2 regions of the Butyricicoccus sp. OF27-2pH9A genome follow, and region 1 is predicted to be linked to the other one. Evidence: predicted binding sites of a transcription regulator. Region 1 holds the regulator's gene; the other holds the start of a gene.
The links. Region 1 encodes HrcA, which represses chaperone genes, less so after heat shock. Its sites were predicted from a motif close to TGTTAGCACTCNNNNNNNNNGAGTGCTAACA; they were not measured.

Region 1 (7,534 bases):
AAAATTGTGCAGAAAAATGCTCTCTGATGATTCAGAGAGCATTTTTATTTACCATCCTCAATTCTCCATTTTCCTCCTGCAGACGAAAAACCACCCGAGAAAATCCCGGGTGGTTTTCTTTATTCTACCGAGCTTTCTCCGCCCATGAGCGCGGTCAGCTTCTCAATCCGCTCCAACGGGAACGGTGGGAACGCCACCGGCTTCATGGCGATGGACATCAGCTTCATCGGGTTATCATCCGCCGCTGCGCGGTTAGAGTGCAGTACACCGCGCCTGCGGGCACGACCGGACGGCCGCACACCCTGCAGGTGAAGCTGTCGTCGCAGGCATGCGTTTTGTAATAACCCTTTTGATATTGCTTGCGTTTATTCTCCCGATTCATGGGAATTCCTCCTGAAAAGTCGATATTTTCGTCCTTTGGGGAGGTGGTTTACGGATTCCTGTACAGCCGACCTCCCGGTCAGCGCACAAGCTCCAGTTTACCGAATTTGTTCAAAAAGCAATGTTCCTTTAATTATTTATCCTTGAGTGCGTCCTTTACCTTATCCCAGAAGCTCTTGCGCTTTACCTGATTCTCGTCTGTGGACGTTTCCTCGAACTCGCGCAGCAGCTTTTTCTGCTTTTCGGACAGGTTCTTCGGCACCTCGATGTTTACCCGGACATACTGGTCGCCGCGACCGCGGCCGTTGACATTCTGAATGCCCTTGCCGCGCATGCGGAACGTCGTGCCGGTCTGCGTGCCTTCCGGAATCTTGTACTCGATGCGGCCGTCGATGGTCGGCACCTGCAGCGTATCGCCGAGTGCGGCCTGTGCGAACGAAATCGGAATATCGACATGTACATCCGAGCCGTTGCGGGTAAAGATCGGATGCGGACGGATGGCAACCGTTACGAACAGATCGCCTGCGGGACCGCCGTTCACGCCTGCATTGCCCTGACCGCGCTGCTGGATGGACTGACCATCGTCGATACCTGCCGGAATGTTGACCTTGAACTTGCGGGTCTTGCGGACACGGCCCTGACCGCCGCACTTCGGACACGGCTTCTTGATGATCTTGCCGGTGCCGCGGCAGTTCGGGCAGGCACCCTGCGTCTGGAACATGCCGAGCGGCGTGCGCTGGGTCTGCGTAACAACGCCGGTGCCGCGGCAGTTCGGACAGGTCTCCGCCGTGGTGCCCTTTGCGGCACCTGTGCCGCCGCAGTCATCACAGGATTCGATGCGCTCGACCGTGATCTCCTTCTCACAGCCGAATGCGGCTTCCTCGAAGGACAGGATCACCGTCTGACGGATGGATTCGCCGCGCTGCGGTGCATTGCGGCGCGAAGACCGTCCGCCGCCAAAGCCGCCGCCGAAGAACGAACCGAACAGGTCGCCCAGATCGCCCATGTCAAAGCCGCCGCCGTAGCCGCCCGCACCGGCGCCGCCGCCGTAGCTCGGGTCAACGCCGGCAAAGCCGAACTGGTCGTACTTGGCGCGCTTCTCCTTGTCAGAAAGCACCTCATACGCCTCATTCACTTCCTTGAACTTATCCGCAGCCTCCGGATTATCCTTGTTGAGGTCCGGGTGGTACTTGCGCGCCAGCTTGCGGTATGCCTTTTTCAGCTCATCATCACTTGCGCCCTTCTGTACGCCGAGCACTTCATAATAATCTCTTTTATCAGCCATAAAAAATCATCCTATACACAGGGATAGGCGCACCAAAGTGCGCCTCTCCATTAGAGTGGAGTGTGGAGAGTGAAGAGTGAGGAGTTTTTCTCTCCACTCTTCACTCTTCTATCTTCACTCTTGCTTATTACTTATTGTCGTCGTCCTTAACCTCGGTGAAGTCAGCGTCTACAAAGTCGCCCTGCTGACCGCCCTGTGCGCCTGCACCCTGAGCGCCGCCCATGTTCGGGTCGCCCTGCGGTGCCTGCTGCTGATAGATCTTGCCGGCCAGATCGGAGAACTTCTTGGACAGGCCCTCGGTTGCAGCCTTGATCATATCGGTATCGGTGCCCTTGAGCGCTTCCTTAACCTTTTCGATCTCAGCCTGAACGCCTGCCTTCTCATCTGCGGACAGCTTGTCGCCCAGATCGGTCAGTGCCTTCTCGGACTGGAATACCAGCTGCTCAGCGTTGTTGCGAACCTCAACTGCTTCCTTGTTCTTCTTATCCTGCTCAGCGTACTGCTCAGCCTCGTGCATTGCCTTGTCGATCTCGTCCTGAGACAGATTGGTGGATGCAGTGATAGTGATCTTCTGCTCCTTGCCGGTGCCGAGGTCCTTAGCGGATACGTTTACGATGCCGTTTGCGTCGATATCGAAGGTAACCTCGATCTGAGGAATGCCGCGCGGTGCCGGAGCGATGCCGTCGAGGGTGAAACGGCCGAGGGTCTTGTTACCTGCAGCCATCTCGCGCTCGCCCTGCAGAACGTGAATCTCAACGGACGGCTGGTTGTCAGCTGCGGTGGAGAAGATCTGGCTCTTCTTGGTCGGGATGGTGGTGTTGCGGTCGATCAGCTTGGTGCATACGCCGCCGAGGGTCTCAATACCGAGGGACAGCGGAGTTACGTCGAGCAGCAGCACGTCCTTGACCTCGCCGCCGAGAACGCCGCCCTGAATGGATGCGCCGATTGCTACGCACTCGTCCGGGTTGATGCCCTTGAAGCCTTCCTTGCCGGTGATACCCTTAACAGCCTCCTGTACAGCCGGGATACGGGTGGAACCGCCAACCAGCAGGACCTTGGACAGATCGGAAGCGGACAGACCAGCGTCGCTCATAGCCTGACGAACCGGACCCATGGTGCGCTCAACGAGGTCTGCGGTCAGCTCATTGAACTTTGCACGGGTCAGGGTCAGCTCGAGGTGCTTCGGACCGGTAGCGTCAGCCGTGATGTACGGCTGGTTGATGGAGGTCTGGCTCATGCCGGACAGCTCGATCTTCGCCTTCTCAGCAGCTTCCTTCAGGCGCTGCATAGCCATACGGTCGTTCGACAGGTCAATGCCGTTGGACTTCTTGAACTCGTCAACCATCCAGTCGATGATGCGCTGGTCGAAGTCATCACCGCCGAGGTGGGTATCACCTGCGGTGGACAGAACCTCCAGAACGCCCTCGCCGATGTCCAGAACGGATACATCGAACGTACCGCCGCCGAGGTCGTATACCATGATCTTCTGCTCGGATTCCTTATCTACGCCGTAAGCCAGTGCAGCAGCGGTCGGCTCGTTGATGATACGCAGAACTTCCAGACCTGCGATCTTGCCAGCATCCTTGGTAGCCTGACGCTGCGAGTCGGAGAAGTAAGCCGGAACGGTGATAACCGCCTGATTTACCGGCTGGCCGAGGTATGCTTCTGCGTCAGCCTTCAGCTTCTGCAGGATCATAGCGGAAATCTCCTGCGGGGAGTACGGCTTGCCGTCGATGTTTACGCGGTAGTCGGTGCCCATGTGGCGCTTGATGGAAATAATGGTGCGGTCTGCGTTGGTTACAGCCTGGCGCTTAGCGACCTGACCGATCATACGCTCGCCGTCCTTAGAAAATGCAACAACAGACGGAGTGGTGCGCGCACCCTCAGCGTTAGGGATGACTACGGCTTCGCCGCCCTCCATAACAGATACACAAGAGTTCGTCGTACCAAGGTCAATACCAATGATCTTACCCATAATAAATACACTCCTTAAATGATAGGATTTTGTTTACTTTAATTAGTAGTTAGTAATCAGTTTGCAACCTTCACCATCGCATGGCGAATAACCTTATCGCCAATCTGGAAGCCCTGCTGGAAGGTTTCTGCGATGACATTCTCACCGAGTTTTTCATCCTCAACGTGCATAACCGCGTTGTGGAAGTTCGGATCGAATGCGGTGCCTGCAGCAGCGTCAATGACGGTGACGTTAATGCCCTTGAGGCTTTCGGTCAGCTGCGTCATGGTCAGCTCGACACCCTTTTTATATTCGGTGTCGGCGGTCTCTGCCTTGAGCGCCCGCTCGAGGTTATCGTAGGTCGGCAGCAGTGCGGTTACGGCGCGGCTGACGGCATCGGTGTACGCCTGCTCGCGCTCACGCTGGCTGCGCTTGCGGAAATTATCGTATTCCGCCGCCATGCGGAGATAACGATCGTTCAGGTCGTTATACTTGGCTTCCCAGTCCGTCGCGGGCTTTGCTTCAGCCTTGGCGGTCTCCTCTGTAGGAGCCTCGGTCTTTACCTGCTCCTGCTCTTCCGCCTCCGGCTTTGTCTTTTTGCTCATGTCGTTTTGTGCCTCCGTTTACAGGAAATCAGTGATTTCCGTCTTTTTCATCTAAAAATGTCTCGGCGATCAGTTTGTTCAGCCCTTTTGCGAAGCGGCTGAGCTGTGCGGACAGCTTGGCGTAATCCATGCGGGTCGGGCCCACGATGCCGATCGCGCCCTGACCGATCTTGCCGATATCGTATTTTGCGTAGATCGCCGAGGTTTCACTCAGCGGGTTTTCGCCGTTTTCCGGTCCGATGAAGAACTGGATGCCGTCGATCTTGCGGGTGGCCGGCAGCAGGTGCTTGCGGTCGTCCTCCATGTAATCGAGCAGCGTCTGCGCCTTTTTCGTATCGCGGTACTCCGGAAAACGCAGCAGCTTGCTGGCACCGTCGAGGTAAACCTTCTGGTCGCTCAGCTCGGTGATCAGCTCTGCGATGTACTCGGCTACCGGAGCGAGCAGCGCGGTCAATCCCGCGGCGCGGCGCACAATGTCGAATCGCTCGGCGGTGATGCTCGAGAGCGGCAGTCCGGTCAGCGTCTGGTTGAGCACATAGGTGAGCAGCTCGGCCTCATCCTTGGAGACCTCAGCCACCGTGCGGACCATTTTGTTCTTGACCGTGCCCGAATCCGTAACTACTACGATTACGAAATTCATCTTATCGACTGCGATGATCTCAAACTGCCGGATGGCGATCTGCGTCATGGCCGGTGTGATAGCAACCGACGCGTAATTCGTCAGACTGGTGAGCAGCTTGCCGGCCTCCTGAATGAGGTGGTCAAGCTCCCGTACCTTGGTAAGCACGCTGTTCTGCAGTGCGTTTCCGTCCTCCGCATTGTCGGCCGGACGCTCCATCAGTTCATCCACATACAGTCGATAGCCCTGCGGTGAGGGGATTCGTCCCGCAGAGGTGTGCGGCTTTTCGAGATAGCCCATGTCCTCCAGCTCACTCATCTCATTGCGGATGGTGGCGGACGAGAACGGCAGCTCGTGTCCCTCGGTCAATGCCTTGGAGCCGACCGGCTCAGCCGTGCGGATGTAATCGCCGATAATGGCTTTGAGTATTTGCTTTTTACGTTCCGAAAGCTCCACCGAAGCAGACTCCTTTCTTTCGGTTGTTAGCACTCCATCTCCCTGAGTGCTAAACTTAATTTACCACCACATACGGGCAAAGTCAAGTGCTGTTTGTGAACAATTTATGAAATGATCATCGGAATTTTATCACACCCGCCTGCCGAGTGCTGAAATGCCAGTTTTCACCGTATAAAAAACGCTCTGATTTGGTCGTTTTTCCTTGCGTTCGCGTCCACGCAGTGATAGAATTAGTATGAGAGAGAGACAGGCAATCGTTCGATTGCCGTAGAGAGAAAATCCGCTCTATAAAAAGGAGAAAAAACATGAAGGAAATCAAAGTTGGCATCGTCGGTTTGGGCCGTCTCGGTTCGGTACACGCGCAGAATCTCGCGTTCAAGATTCCCGGCTGCAAGCTGGTCGCTGCCTGCTCGCTCGAGCAGAAGGAGCTGGACTGGGCGAAGGACTACCTCAAGGTAGAGTACACCACCACGGACTACAAGAAAATGGTTGACGAGGCAGACATCGAAGCTGTCGTTATCGTCTCCTCCTCTCCGGAGCACTGCTGGATGATCGAGTACGCGCTCGACGCAGGCAAGCACGTTTTCACCGACAAGCCGCTCGGCTGCTCGCTTGAGGAGTGCAAGCGCGCTGAGGCTGCTGTTGAACGTCACCCGGACAAGATCTTCTTCCTTGGCTTTATGCGCCGCTACGATCCGTCCTATGCGGATGCAAAGGCACAGATCAACGCAGGCCGCATCGGCAAGCCGTATCTGGTAAAGGCTACCGGCCTTGACCCGGAAGCTCTGGTCGAGAGCTGCATCAAGTTCTCCAAGACCTCGGGCGGCATCTTCATCGACGCGGCTTCGCACGACATTGACCTGATGCGCTGGTTCCTCGGCGGTGAGGTTACCGAGGTTTACGCCGCAGGCACCAACTTTAAGCACCCCGAGTTTGCCGAGAACGGTGACACCGAGACCGGCATGGCAATGCTCAAGTTTGACAATGGCACGGTCGCTTTCCTGCACGTTGGCCGTACTGCGCCGCACGGTTACCACACCGAGACCGAAATCGTCGGCACCGAAGCGCATATCCGCGTAGCCGGTGTACCGTGGAAGGACCGTGTAATGGTTTACGATCAGTACGGTGCCCGTCAGGAGATCGTCGAGAACTTCCCGCAGCGTTTCGCAGAGGCGTACCTGCTCGAAATGGTGGACTTCATCGACTGCATCCAGAAGGACCGCAAGCCCGAGCTGACCGTTTACGACGGCACCAAGGCAACCCTCGTTACCTACGCGATTACGGATTCGTTCCACTCCGGTAAGCCGGTTCAGGTACAGTATTAATATATTGTAAAATCGCACAAAAGCAGAGCCGAAAGGCTCTGCTTTTTCTTGCATATTTTCATCTTCTCTGCTATTATAATGGCAAGGAGGTAGAGATTATGAACAACAACATTCCCATTGCCCGCTGGCTTTCCATGTTCTGGCTGTGCAGCGCCGTTTCACTGGTGCTTGGACAACTCGGCGGCTCCGTCACTTTGAACGGTACAAACGGTGCAGTGCTCACCGTTACCGGCATTCTCGGTATATTCTGCACCCTCGTGCAGTTTTATCCGTTTTACCGGTTCAGCCGCGTGTCCGAGCGCCTGCAGCGTGCGTTCACAGCCACTGTGCTCAGCGTGGCGGCAACCGTTGTCGGCCTGCTGGCCATGACGCTCGTTCCGAGCGACACGCCGCCGTATACACCCAGCACGTTTTATCTGCTGTTCAGCCTGATCGCACTTGCCGGTGTGATCGCATCCTATGTCTCGCAGTTCTGGCTGTACACCGGACTGGACGATGTCTGTACAGAGCGCGGCTACGACTTTCCGCCCAAGCGTATTCGCTGGTGCTTTTATCTTTCCCTTATCAACATTTTGCTGCGCATGCTGCCAACTTCCATTCCGATTTTTCTCTCGCAGATTGCCAGCCTTGTGCTGCTTGCCCTGTTTATCCGTGCCGCATATCAAGCGGAAAAGCTGACCGTATAACCCAATATAAAAGAAAAAGGACCGTCCAAACGGTCCTTTTTCTTTTATATGAGAGATTATTTGTAGAGAGCAGGTTTATCCATCATCTCGATCGGCAGGAACTGATTCGTGCCGCGGGAACGGTTGAGCGTGTCTGCTGCGACGCAGGCAGCATAGCCGTCCCATGCGGACGGGCCATCCGGCTCACCCTTCTCCGCAAGGGTCTTGACCCAATGGGTCAGCT
Region 2 (7,534 bases), on a different contig from region 1:
ATGTGAGCTGTTCGGCGCAAAATATGCGAATGTTCAGCCGCACTCCGGTGCACAGGCCAACCTTGCGGTTTACTTCGCTCTGCTCGATCTGGGCGACACCGTTATGGGCATGGATCTGTCTCAGGGCGGTCACCTGAGCCATGGCTCTCCGGTCAACCAGTCCGGCAAGAACTACCACTTTGTTTCCTACGGCGTAAACGAGGACGGCTTCATCGACTACGCTGAGCTTGAGAAGGCTGTCAAGAAGCATCGCCCGAAGCTGATCGTTGCAGGTGCATCCGCGTATCCGCGCGCCATCGACTTCGAGAAAATGGCCGAGATCGCACATGGTTACGGCGCTTACCTGATGGTCGATATGGCGCACATTGCCGGTCTGGTTGCCGGCGGCCAGCACCAGAACCCGATGCCGTATGCTGACGTTGTTACCACCACCACCCACAAGACGCTTCGCGGTCCGCGCGGCGGCCTGATCCTGACCAACAACGCGGTTCTGGCAAAGCGTATTAACTCCGCTGTATTCCCGGGCACCCAGGGCGGCCCGCTCGAGCATGTTATCGCGTCCAAGGCGGTTTGCTTCGGCGAGGCACTGCAGCCGGAGTTCAAGGAGTACGCACGCAAGATCGTCGAGAATGCCAAGGCTATGGCTGCACAGCTGCAGGCACGCGGTGTCAAGCTGGTTTCCGGCGGTACCGACAATCACCTGCTGCTCGTTGATCTGACCGACGAGGAGTGCACCGGCAAGGATCTGGAGGCGCGTCTGGATTCGGTTCACATCACCGCCAACAAGAACACCGTTCCGGGCGAGAAGCGTAGCCCGTTCATCACCTCCGGCGTTCGTCTGGGCACTCCGGCCGCTACGACCCGCGGCATGGGCGTGAAAGAGATGAAGGTCATCGCGGACTGCATCGCAGACTGCATCTACCACTACGATGAGAAGAAGGACGAGATTTCCGCACGCGTTCTGGCACTCACCGAGAAGTTCCCGCTGTACGAATAATCTCTGGCTGCCGCGGAACTGCTCATCCGGATTTCCGAACAATGCCGCATGAAGCTCCGGAGCACGCAAGTCCGATGATACTCATACAAAGAAACAGAGCGTTTCATTGCTGTGAAGCGCTCTATTTTCATTTTCGGGATAGTCTCAAGCCTCTTGAAGTAATCCATTAAGCACATTTGCATCTGTAATTTTTCGACAACAGAAAAAGGCCGACGCCTGCAAAATGCAGGCGTCGGCCTTGTACATATCTGATGCTTTTCCACTGACGATTGTCACAAGTTTGCCTTTTAACCCTCGAAATCCCCAGTGTTTTCAGCGTTTTTCGGTACTGCTTAGTACATGCCGCCCATATCCGGTGCAGCCGGAGCAGCCGGAACCGGCTCCTTCTTATCAGCAACCAGGCTCTCGGTGGTCAGAACCATCGAAGCAACAGATGCTGCATTCTGCAGTGCGGAACGGTTTACCTTGGTCGGGTCAACGATGCCGTTTGCAATCATGTCGCCGTAGGTCTCGGTTGCAGCGTCAAAGCCGTAGCCAACCTTGTCAGCGTGCTTTACCTTATCAACAACGATTGCGCCCTCGATGCCTGCGTTGGCAGCGATCTGCTTCATCGGTGCTTCCAGACCGCGTGCAACGATCTGCATACCGGTCTTCTCATCGCCGGTTGCCTCTGCAGCCAGAGCCTCAACCGCTGCGATAGCGTTTACATAAGCTACACCGCCGCCTGCTACGATGCCTTCCTCAACAGCTGCGCGGGTTGCGTTCAGTGCATCCTCGATGCGGAGCTTCTGCTCCTTCATCTCGGTCTCGGTTGCAGCGCCAACCTTGATAACTGCTACGCCGCCGGCCAGCTTAGCCAGACGCTCCTGCAGCTTCTCACGGTCGAAGTCAGAGGTGGTGCGCTCGATTGCGCCGCGGATCTCAGCAACGCGGTTTGCGATAGCCTGCTTGTCGCCTGCACCGTCAACGATGGTGGTATTCTCCTTGGTTACCTTAATCTGACGGGCAGAACCCAGCATATCCATGGTAGCGTCCTTCAGCTCGATACCAACCTCCTCGGAGATTACGGTACCGCCGGTCAGGATTGCGATATCGCGCAGCATATCCTTGCGGCGATCGCCAAAGCCCGGAGCCTTAACAGCTACGCAGGTGAAGGTACCGCGCAGACGGTTTACGATCAGGGTGGACAGAGCCTCGCCCTCAACGTCCTCAGCGATGAGCAGCAGTTTCTTGCCGGCCTTAACAACCTGCTCGAGGATCGGCAGCAACTCCTGAATGTTGGACAGCTTCTTATCGGTGATCAGCACCAGAGCATCATCCAGGTTTGCTTCCATCTTCTCGGTGTCGGTGCACATATACGGGGTGATATAGCCGCGGTCGAACTGCATGCCCTCAACAACCTCGGAGTAGGTCTCAGCGGTCTTGGACTCCTCAACGGTGATAACGCCGTCGGTGGAAACCTTCTCCATAGCCTCTGCGATCAGGGTGCCGATCTCGTCGGAGCTGGAGGAGATAGCGCCTACACGAGCGATGTCGCCCGTGCCGTCAACCTTCTTGGAGTTCTCAGCGATTGCTGCAACAGCAGCCTTGACTGCCTTGGAGATACCGCGGCGCATTACCATCGGGTTTGCACCTGCAGCTACGTTCTTCAGACCCTCGCGAACGAAAGCCTGTGCCAGAACGGTAGCGGTGGTGGTACCGTCGCCTGCGATGTCGTTGGTCTTGGTGGCAACTTCCTTAACGAGCTGTGCGCCCATGTTCTCGAAAGCGTCGTCCAGCTCGATCTCCTTGGCGATAGTAACACCGTCGTTGGTGATCAGCGGACCGCCGTACTTCTTATCCAGTACAACGTTGCGGCCCTTCGGACCGATGGTTACCTTAACGGTATCAGCGAGCTGATCAATACCGCGCTGCAGAGCCTTGCGCGCGTCCTCGCCGTAAATAAGCTGCTTAGCCATGATGAATTACCTCCTGAAAATTACTCTACGATTGCCAGAATGTCGCTCTGACGAACGATGATATACTTCTCGCCGTCCAGTTTAACCTCAGTACCGGTGTACTTGCCGGTGATGACCTTCTGGCCCTTCTGAACTTCCATCTTGATTTCCTTGCCGTCAACAACGCCGCCCGGGCCTACTTCGATGATTTCAGCAACCTGGGGCTTCTCCTGTGCGGATGCGGTAAGAATAATGCCGCTTGCGGTGGTCTCCTCCGCCTCGACCATCTTGATAACTACGCGGTCGCAAAGGGGCTTGAGCTTCATAATGGATTCCTCCTATGAAAAATAAGATTTTACAATGTTGGGGGTTAGCACTCAAATTACCCGAGTGCTAACTTCGAGTATTATCTTACACCAAGGAGCCGCAATATGCAAGGGGGTAATCCGGAATTTTCACAAAAATTTTCTGAACAAATTATGAACAGTGCCCTGTACTGCTCAGTGTTTTGCCGGTCGTTTAGCAGACGGACGGTCAGAGTGCTTATTTACCGACTTATCCTGTGCAGATGGGTCTTTAAAATACATATGCAGCTCGCACTTGATCATGCCGTTATACAGCTTGCGGCGCTTATCCGCCTTGCGGCCGTAGCAACGCTCGAACAGCGGGTCCGAGCTGAGCAGATACTGCTTCATCGGGCTGTTTTTTGTCGCTCTGCCGAGGTCGGCGTACAGCTTTTCCGCCTGCTGCAGGTCCAGCAGACGCTCACCGTACGGCGGATTGGCAAACAGTACGCCTGCACCGCTGTAATCGCGCTTTACTGCGTCCGCGCGCTCGAAGAACACCGTGTTCGCTACACCGGCCTTGCGCGCGTTCTCGATGGACAGCTGCACGCAGTCCGGGTCGATGTCGCTGCCGACGATATCGAATTTTGCATCCGGCTGGGCAAGGTCGAGCGCACTCTCGCGCGCCTGCTGCCAGACCGACTTGTCAAAGCAGCTCCACTTTTCCGCGTCAAAGCGGCGCAGCAGACCGGGGGCACGGCGCTGCGCGATCATGGCCGCCTCAATCGCGATCGTGCCCGAGCCGCAGAACGGGTCGAGGAACGGATCGCGCCCGCGCCAGCGCGCCAGCTTGACCATAGCCGCCGCCAGCGTCTCACGAAGCGGCGCCGCATTGCTGTTGGCGCGGTAGCCGCGCTTGTGCAGACCGGCACCCGAGGTATCGAGGTACAGCTCAGCCACATCGTGCATGATGGCGAACTGAATCTGATACTTTTCGCCGATCTCGTCAAACCAGGTTTGACCGTACTTCGCGCCCAGACGCGATACGACTGCCTTTTTGATGATCTTCTGGCAGTCCGGAATCGAGTGCAGCGCGGAGTCCAGACTGTGACCCTTGACCGGAAATGCGCCGTCCGCCGGAATGAACTGCTCCCACTGGAGTGCTTTTACGCCCTCGAACAGCTGATCGAACGTTTTGGCTTTGAATGTGCCGATACGGATGAGCACGCGCTCGGCGCACCGCAGGTTCAGGTTCGCCCATGCGAGCGTGTTCTCGTCACCGGTGAACAGCACGCGACCGTTTTCCGCGTGTACGTCGGTCAGCCTGCCGCCAAAGCGCAGCTCGTCCGCGACGATGCCCTCCAGCCCGAACAGGGTCGGGCAGCATAATGTGAGTTTCATATGGTTTTCCTCCAAAAAGGCTCCCGCCGTCAGAGCAGGAGCCGAAAGTCCTTTTTAACCTTTATATTGTATCGGTTTTTAAGTATTTTGTCAAGATTTGCGACGAGATAACGCGGTTTGCTGAATGCCGCTATCCGGAGCGTTATCGCTTGAGAAGCGAACAGGCTCTTGCCTGCTCTGCACGGGCACAAGAGGGAGACACCAAGGTTTGCCCGTAGGCCACTAAACCTTTTTCCCGCGCCGTGTGCGGATTAAAGCAGTGTTCGATTTGTGCAGGTAGAGCCAGCGCATTCATGTAAGCAAACAGATAGAATCGGCAATGGGTAAAGAGGGCGTTGTCCATTGCAAATTCCAAACAGGAGTGTTTCTATGAACACAGTGGGTATTGATGTTCCAAGCAGAAAGAGCACGGCTGCAGCGCTTCGTTCTTTGGGCGAGGTTGTTCAGCTGCCGTTGGATGTTGTCCGCAACGCGGGAGGATTGGCTTCTCTCGTCGAGCACTTGAAGGCACTTGACAGCGAAACCCGCGTTGTGTTGGAACACGCATCGTAGTTCGTGAACGCATCGTCATCCGGCGGTTCCGGCCAACTCCACTGCTCGATCGGCTCATTGATATGCACATCAAAGAACTTTGTTTCCGGTTCGCCGCACTCGCAGTTCGTTTCAAAGAAGCAATCCGGCATGAACTCTGTTTCGTGCCAGCCTTTACCTTCTCCAGTTTCGGCATTATACTGCGTAAAGTACCAGCCGCTGCCCTCTGCTTCTCCCTCTTCCTGCTCAAAACGAACATATGGGAGATAGATCATTTTTTCATTTTTCACACCTTTTTCCTCCTTATTTGAGGACTATTTTTACTGCGGACAAATAAAAAAGTGCCAGTAATGAGGATTTCATTACCGACACTTTCGATAAGGAAGGCTCTTTAGGGTCTTCCTTTTCTTTTTATCAAGAACTACCCCGATTTATAGGAGTTATCGCCTATGCCCAGTAATATACCATCAAAGTCCGATAAAAACGGCGCAGCCGAATTCATCAAGCACCAGAAACTATGTGGCTTGGATTACTATTCCCGCTTTTCGCGCGAAGAATTGGAAACCAAGCACGCCGATATTCTGCATTTATACGAGGCCCTTAAGAAAGACACCCGCTTTTGGATTGTCTTATCGTTCGCCCTGATTCCGGTCAGTGCGCTTATCTTATGGGACTTTTATCTGCTGCTCACCAATCCCACCTATGCCTTTTATGCATCAAAAAATATAAACATCGCAGAGATTATAGATCTTCTCATACATATCGGAGCCCTTCTGCTGCACGCAGCATTCATCGCATTTTCCGTTTCTGACGGTTTCTATCTCGGCTTTCTTCGCCGGCAGAAAGAGACGGTCGAAGAGCTGCTTACCATCAACGAAGCCAAATAAAGGTTCTTCTCTATGCATTTATGTACAGCTTCGTGAATCTCAGCAAAGGTCATATCTGCCCTTGCTTATTTCCCAGCATTGAGGCCGCTATTGCTGACCTTGACGACCGGCAGAAACGCGGCTTAATTCTGGAATACAACGTTATTGCTTAAAATCAAAAGATCCCCCCTGCTCATTTTGAGCAGAGGTTTTCTTTTGCCGCAAGCCGCCCATCACCTGCGGATCCGATTCTTCATTTCTTTATCATTTTTCGGAACACATACATTCCCTTGCCGATTCCTTTCCTTTGGGCAAAGAAAAAAGCACCAGCAATGAGAAAAGTCATTACTGGCACTTTTAACGTGTCATTTATTGATTTTTTATCGTTACGGTATCACTGCTCACGCATCTTTGCGAAGCACTCGCTGCAATATACCGGGCGGTCAGATTTCGGCTCGAACGGAACGCGAGCCTCGCCGCCACAAGCAGCACAGGTAGCGGTGAAGAACTCACGCGGACCGCGTGCAGCGTTCTTGCGCGCGTCACGGCAGCTCTTGCAGCGCTGCGGCTCGTTCTGGAAACCGCGCTCTGCGTAAAACTCCTGCTCGCCGGCGGTGAACACGAACTCCTTACCGCATTCCTTGCATACTAAAGTCTTGTCTTCGTACATGGTTTTTACCTCTCTTTGATACTGTTCCCTCGGGAAACTTGAAATATATGCGTACAGACACTGCGCCTGCTATCGCCTAAATAGGTTTAATGGCTGCCGATTTTCGCTTGATGCGCTGGACGGCATTATCCACAGATTTGATTGGTTTGTGCAGCGCTTCGGACATCTCTTCATACGATAAGCCGTCCAAAAACAACGTCAAAACCTGTGCCTCAAATTCAGACAAAAGCGAGTAGAGCTTCTTTTTCCGCTCTTCCCTCTCCTCATTGCCGATAACAAGCGATTCAGGATCACCATTCGGTGCAGTTACCCGGGTACGCGATTCCGCAAGGTCTTCAAACAGAGGTCGATCGATTGACATAGACTGATTGAGCGGGTCGTGCTTGAGCGACGCTGCCGCCTTCACTGCGGAATAAATCTTCCGCGTGATGCACAACCGTGCAAACGCTCCAAAGGGTGTGCCCTTGCTCTCGTCGTACTCCCGGACGGCATTCAGCAGCCCGAGCATGCCCTCCTGCATCAGATCCTCTGCATCGGCGCCTGCCAGAAAGTAGGGCCGTGCACAGGTCTTGACCAGACGGGTATAACGACGGATCAGATTCTCCATCGAGAGTCCGTCTCCTTGCCGTGCCAGACGGCACAGCTTTTCATCGGGAATCCCGTTCGATGGCTGTATTTGATAATCATTTCTCATGTCAATAGCTATTATACGCGGTAGAATTGGAAATGTCAAGAAACGATTGTCATCTTTACCGATATCACACAAAAACGCGCTTCTGTTTTTGTGTGATTATGACAATATTGTTGACGTTTTACTCTACAGTTACCGACTTTGCCAAGTTGCGCGG

Region 2: PG722_RS04185 (co-chaperone GroES) is a predicted target of HrcA. The motif match lies at 3,303-3,333, and genes of this name have one in related genera.

What each region holds. Positions count from the first base shown of each region.
Region 1 is NZ_JAQEXK010000001.1:357,176-364,709, forward strand. Features, by position in the region: gene ribH (6,7-dimethyl-8-ribityllumazine synthase) at 1-2, shown strand, start outside; gene PG722_RS14135 (hypothetical protein) at 224-382, opposite strand; gene dnaJ (molecular chaperone DnaJ) at 515-1,666, opposite strand; gene dnaK (molecular chaperone DnaK) at 1,794-3,641, opposite strand; gene grpE (nucleotide exchange factor GrpE) at 3,698-4,225, opposite strand; gene hrcA (heat-inducible transcriptional repressor HrcA) at 4,254-5,300, opposite strand; gene PG722_RS01650 (Gfo/Idh/MocA family protein) at 5,606-6,625, shown strand; gene PG722_RS01655 (hypothetical protein) at 6,724-7,311, shown strand; gene PG722_RS01660 (Gfo/Idh/MocA family protein) at 7,368-7,534, opposite strand, start outside.
Region 2 is NZ_JAQEXK010000003.1:63,171-70,704, forward strand. Features, by position in the region: gene glyA (serine hydroxymethyltransferase) at 1-997, shown strand, start outside; gene groL (chaperonin GroEL) at 1,330-2,955, opposite strand; gene PG722_RS04185 (co-chaperone GroES) at 2,976-3,260, opposite strand; gene PG722_RS04190 (THUMP domain-containing class I SAM-dependent RNA methyltransferase) at 3,435-4,619, opposite strand; gene PG722_RS04195 (hypothetical protein) at 4,762-4,974, opposite strand; gene PG722_RS04200 (hypothetical protein) at 5,063-5,440, opposite strand; gene PG722_RS04205 (hypothetical protein) at 5,600-6,037, shown strand; gene PG722_RS04210 (zinc-ribbon domain containing protein) at 6,411-6,686, opposite strand; gene PG722_RS04215 (sigma-70 family RNA polymerase sigma factor) at 6,763-7,293, opposite strand; gene glmS (glutamine--fructose-6-phosphate transaminase (isomerizing)) at 7,499-7,534, opposite strand, start outside.